DNA from 2 places in the Bacillus arachidis genome. Region 2 is predicted to be linked to the other one. Evidence: predicted binding sites of a transcription regulator. Region 2 holds the regulator's gene; the other holds the start of a gene.
What was found. Region 2 encodes Rex, which represses fermentation and respiration genes when NADH is low (regulators of the CRP and FNR family bind a similar motif). Its sites were predicted from a motif close to TTGTGAAATATTTCACAA; they were not measured.
Positions count from the first base shown of each region.

Region 1 (3,217 bases), 1.9 Mb from region 2:
AACAAATATAACTATGCATGCTTTACCTGTTACACATCGGCAACTATTATATCATTTAGAAGTTCTACCACGTTATAATCAACAATCTCCAGCATTATTATTTGTTTATAAACCAACGTTTTTAGTGTATGAGTATTATGCATTCTTCATCATCATTTCTATATTGCAACAATTAAAATTTAAAGATGATATTCCACTTCGCGAACAAATTCAAACTTATTTTTACTTAGATGGTTTACAAGACGGTACGACAATTGTTTTAAATCGTGAAAATATCCAAATACATGTAGCGTTTAATGACCTTATTGAAACACATCCACTCATTGCACTTAGTAAAGGTAGCCATTTTTATAATGGAGAGGACACGAAAAAACCAGACATTCGTTTAGATTGTTATGTGAAACAAGGAGAGCGCTATGAGTACCAGTCTTCTATTATTATTGAAGTGAAATATAGCCCCATGTTTAATATTTTTCAGCCCGTAGGCAATACAAAAGCAACAGAACAGATGTATAAATATTGGTCTATTAAATATGTAGAAGAACAGGATGGAAAACATATTTTTCACCGAAGGGCGATCCATGAAGTGATTTGTGTATACCCAGGCAGTCATATGCATGGGAAGAAAATAGAAGCAGGTTGCGGAATCTTTCTGCAATTATATCCATATAAAACAAAGCAAGGAGAAGAAAAATTAGCTGGAAAGCATGGTCTTGTGCAAATTTTTGAGAAATGGCTAAAAACGGTAGTAACATAAAAAGACGGCACTGAAAAAGGGATTGCTTTGAAAAAATAACGTGCATTGTCTCGGTATGTTGAAAAATAAAGGGGTTCGTCGCCTGTATATAGTGGGTAATGGGCTCCTATTTCTTATGAAGTGGACTTTTTATGTAGGTGAAGTGAATTTGTGTATTTTATATGAAATGTTACACATACACTTAATAAGTAAAGAGAGTCCAGCATAAATATAAAGCATTTTTTATTCTTGTAAAAATTTTTTATAAGTCTAAAACTTGAATAGGAGAACATTTTATTTTATAGAATATGTAATGAAGTAGTGAATAGTTTTAGGTTGCATACGAAGGTTTGTTCTTATATGATAGATAGTGAAAGCGTTATCAAAAACTAGAACGGCGATGGGAAAGGCGGGAAAATATGTTCCAGCGTGTTCAAACAAAGGAAGAACATTTTTGGTTCGAGCAACTGTGGGGAGATTTTTGTGAAGAGAGAGATTTAATGTTTGTAGAGCGTAATTTAAATCCATCACGATTTTTATTAATAGAAGGCGGGCAATATATCGGTACAGTAGAATGTATTCGATATACGACACCTGAACAATCTAATTCTGAGTTTTTTTATCCGTTTTCTAAAAATGAGTTGGTGAAAGGATTAAAAAATGTTTATGAAATTGGAAAGTTAAGTATTGCGAAAACGTCGCGTGGAAGAGGGCATTTCAAAAGGTTAACAGCTATTTTATTTATACATGCTTTGGAAATGAAAGCTGAGTGGTATATTGCTGTTGTTACAAAAAGAATGTATATGTATTTACTTACACTAGGGTTTCCAATTGAACCAATTGATGACCCATTTCCTTTTCATGATGCATTACAGGGGGTGCCTGTTCGAATTCATGCTCGAAAAGGAGTAACGCATTTGTATTCTTTAAAAGAATTTCGGGATATTATTCAAGGGAATGCTCATGCACAGGCATTAATCAAAGAAAACAGTAAAAACATTATGTTAACAAGGTGAAGTGTCACAAATTTTTACAAATTATTGTGATTGATATCACATCCTTTTTTCTTCATGTATATTACGCTTTAGTTGTAATGATTGATTAGGAGAGGGTGGGATGATATGTTTTGCTATCAATGTGAACAAACGCCAACAGGCGGATGTAAAGTAATGGGTGTTTGCGGGAAGAATGAAACAATTGCAAGTTTACAAGATACAATTGTGTTTGGATTAAAAGGAATTGCGGCTTATCGTACCCATGCTGCACAGCTTGGGTATACAGATCAGTTTGTGGACGCTACGACTCATGAAGCGTTATATATGACATTAACAAATTCTAACTTTAATGAACAAGAACATATTGATATGGCTATGAAAGTTGGGAAATCAGCTTTACGGATAATGGAACTGTTAGATGAGGCACATACGAATCATTTTGGTGTTCCAGAGCCTGTTCAAATTACACAAAACCGTGTAGAAGGTAAGGCAATTGTTGTTACTGGCCATAATCTATTTGCATTAGAGGAATTATTAAGGCAAACAGAAGGAAAAGGAATTAATATTTATACTCATTCGGAAATGCTACCAGCGCATGGGTATCCACAGCTAAAAAAATATAAACATTTAAAAGGAAATATTGGTAAGGCATGGTATGATCAGCGACGCCTCTTTGAAAAGTTTACTGGTGCAATATTGGCTACAACGAACTGTGTTATGCCAATTAAAGGATCGTATTCTGATCGCTTCTTTTCATATGATATTGCAGGTCTTGAGGGTGTAGAGAAAATTGAAAATGATGATTTTGCACCATTGATTCATAAAGCGCTAGAACTTCCAGAAGTACATATGGAGTCGGAGGAACAGCTGGTAACAGGTTTTCATCATAATACAGTATTATCATTAGCACCAGAAATCATTCAAGCGGTAAGAGAAGGGGAAATTAAGCGTTTCTTTGTTATTGCAGGTTGTGATGCGCCAGGTAAAGCTGGAGAGTACTATCGTGAATTAGCAATGTCACTTCCGCAAGAAACAGTTATATTAACGACATCGTGCGGGAAATTCCGCTTTAATGATGTGAATTATGGTGTTGTACCAGGTACGGAAATTCCACGTTACATTGACTTAGGGCAATGTAATAATTCTATATCTACAATAAAAATAGCAGCTGCTTTAGCTGATGCCTTTCAATGTGAAGTGAATGAATTGCCAGTTAGTATTGTTTTATCGTGGTTTGAACAAAAAGCGGTTGCGATTTTACTTGGGTTATTTAGTCTCGGGATTCAAGATATTCGTATTGGTCCAAAGGCACCTGAATTTATTTCACCTGGTGTGCTTGATGTATTACAAGAAACGTTTGGTTTAAAACTTATTACAACTGCAGCAGAAGATATGAATATGATGTTATCGTAACAAAAAGGATGTCTTGTAATGAGACATCCTTTTTGTATAAAGTGACCTTTCCATCAGTGAAGCGCTTTATTCT
Region 1 covers NZ_CP127376.1:2,179,953-2,183,169, forward strand. Annotated here, with positions in the region: gene QRY57_RS12685 (hypothetical protein) at 1-757, shown strand, start outside; gene QRY57_RS12690 (hypothetical protein) at 1,156-1,752, shown strand; gene hcp (hydroxylamine reductase) at 1,858-3,144, shown strand.
Region 1: the regulator Rex is predicted to act here: its motif matches at 1,777-1,794, upstream of hcp (hydroxylamine reductase).

Region 2 (3,217 bases):
TGGTTCTAACGGATAATCGTCCCATAGTTCGTTTAAAACACGCTTAGATGATGTTAAGTTTGCCTGTTCTTGATCATAATATCCAATAGATACATTTGAACCGAAAGAAATTTCACCGCTTAACGCCTTCAATTTATTCACAATCGATTTTAATAATGTAGATTTTCCGATACCGTTTGGACCGACTAGTGCGACACTATCCCCTCGGGTCAAACGCATATTTACATGCCCAATAATCGGTTCTTCGTCATATCCAATTGAAACATCTTTTACTTGTAATACGTCGTTTCCGCTTTGCTTTTCGATATCAAAGTGGAAGGATGCAGACTTAGAGTCACTTAATGGCCTGGTTAGTAATTCCATTCGATCTAATTGTTTCTGACGACTTTGTGCACGTTTTGTTGTAGATGCACGAGCAATGTTTTTTTGGACAAAGTCTTCTAGCTTAGCAATTTCCTCTTGTTGTTTTTCGTAACGCTTCATTTCCTGTTCATATAGTGCGGCTTTTAAGTCTAAATATTTACTGTAGTTACCAACATATCGTCTGCTTTCCTTATTAGAAATTTCATATACTTGTGTGACAAGCTTGTCTAAAAAGTAGCGATCATGAGAAACGATTAAAATAGCTCCAGGGTAGCCTTGTAAATATTGTTCAAGCCATGTTAATGTATCGATATCTAAATGGTTTGTCGGTTCGTCCAAGATGAGTAAATCTGGTTTGGTTAATAGTAGTTTCCCAAGAGCAAGTCTTGTTTTTTGGCCACCACTTAACGTAGAAATCGTTGTTTGATGTGTTTCAACTGGAAAACCGAGTCCACTCAAAATGGAGCGAATATCAGCTTCATATTGATAACCGCCCTGATCTTTGTAGTCTAACTGCAATTGATCATAATCAGCGAGTAATCTTTCGTACGAAGTAGCATTTGAAAAGTTCTCTTCTTTACCCATTTCCTGTTCTAACCTTCGAAGTTTTGTCTCCATTTGCTGTAGATGTGTAAAGACAGTGAGCATTTCATCCCAAATTGTTAAGGAAGTTTCAAGACCGGTATTTTGAGCCAAATAACCAATTGAAACATCTTTTGGTTTTATCATTTCACCGCCATCATGAGATAACTCTCCAGCGATTATTTTTAACAATGTAGATTTTCCAGCACCATTTCGACCAACGAGTGCAATACGATCTCTTGTTTGAACCTCCAATTTAATGTTTGCAAGAATTGTTTCAGCACCGTATAATTTTGAAAGCCCATTCACTTGTAATAAAATCAATGTTTTCACCTCAAATAATTTCTTAACTTTGCCATGTTTATATTTCTCAATCATACTAAAAATAGTGTATAGTTTAAAATAAAGAGAGAAGTCTTCTCTCTATTATACAAGGAAAGTCATAAGTGCTAAACTTCTGTATTTGTTTCAATCATATGAACAAAGATAGGAAGAGAGGAGAGGTTACATGGATCAGCAAAAGATTCCACAGGCCACTGCCAAACGATTGCCTCTATACTATCGATTTATCCAAAACTTATCTCTTTCTGGTAAGCAACGTGTTTCATCAGCGGAATTGAGTGAAGCTGTCAAAGTAGACTCAGCAACGATTCGAAGAGACTTTTCATATTTTGGAGCGTTAGGAAAAAAGGGATACGGATATAATGTGAATTATTTACTATCATTTTTCCGTGAAACGCTCGATCAAGATGATATAACACGTGTAGCACTTATTGGAGTAGGTAATTTAGGGACCGCTTTCTTACATTACAATTTCACGAAAAATAATAATACAAAGATTGAAATGGCTTTTGATGTCAATGAAGAGAAAGTTGGAAAAGAAATCGGAGGAATTCCTGTATATCATTTAGATGAATTAGAAGAGCATCTAACAAGTGATATACAAGTGGCAATATTAACAGTACCCGCTACCGTTGCACAAGCTGTAGCAGATCGATTGGCCGAAACAAATATACACGGAATTTTAAATTTTACACCAGCACGATTAAATGTTTCAGAAAATATAAGAATTCATCATATTGATTTAGCTGTAGAATTACAAACACTAGTTTATTTTTTGAAAAATTATCCACAATAAAACGCAGAGGGATTCCCTCTGCGTTTTATTGTGGCTTTTTCTTTGTAAATTTGACTAAGATAAGTCGAAGCGCCAAATTAAAGTCAATTGTTGCCATAGCAGCAAACAGCAGTGTCCCAAAGTTCCAGATTGTATCTGTAACGTTCGTAATTGCGAAACGTGTAAAGACGCACCCAAGAAGGAAATACAGTGCTGCCATGAACAATGGTGAATTTCTCATATTTAAAATCCTCCGATAAATCCTTGCATTTTTTCTGCTTCTTTAATCATTTCCTGTATTTGTTCGTTACTTATCATAACTTGAGCTAATGCAACCATCGTATTCATTGCAACATGTGCCATAATAGGAACGATAATGCGTTTTGTTTTTACATATAAAAAGGCGAATACAAGCCCCATAGCAGTGTATACCAATAGATGTGTAAAATCAAAGTGAATTGCTGCGAATACAAGTGAGCTAATAATAGCAGCGATAAAGAAGTTGAATCTCTTATACAATGTACCAAATAAAATTTTTCTAAAGACAATTTCCTCTAAAATGGGCCCCATTATCGATATAACAATAAGGAACCAAGGAGTAGTTCTTGCAATTTCCATTAAGCGAGCTGTGTTTTCAGAACCAGGTTTAATGCCTAATAAACGCATTTCGATTGTGCCTGCAATTGTTTGAGAAAAGAAAGCTAAAAAGAAACCAATAAAAATCCAACCAATTGTGGCAGGAACACTGGAACGTGTTGTGTCGAAACGGCTTTCGCGAATATCTGTTCGTAATAGCCAAAGGACAACACATAGCGCAATGAAAAAGCTAATAATTGCCCAATGACCAGTCATGATTTGTATTTTTTCATCTCGTGTTAAACCGCTATTATTATAAAATCCGGTTTTTGCAAGAAGCGGTAATCCGATGATACCTGATAATTGCATCAGAATATATGTAACTATAATCCACCAATATTGTTTTTTCAAATTGGTTAACCATCCTTTCTAACTCTAGTTTATGAGATAAGGCAGGATAACATGTAAGTATCCAGCCATGGATACATAATAACGGTCTCTATTATTATTTTTTTGTAAATCTTTCATCGAAAGTGAAATAGGAGACAGGAAAAAGCTGTACCTATAGAGAAAATAACT
Region 2 covers NZ_CP127376.1:256,838-260,054, forward strand. Annotated here, with positions in the region: gene QRY57_RS03130 (ABC-F family ATP-binding cassette domain-containing protein) at 1-1,269, opposite strand, end outside; gene QRY57_RS03135 (redox-sensing transcriptional repressor Rex) at 1,454-2,083, shown strand; gene QRY57_RS03140 (YdiK family protein) at 2,109-2,303, opposite strand; gene QRY57_RS03145 (CPBP family intramembrane glutamic endopeptidase) at 2,306-3,049, opposite strand.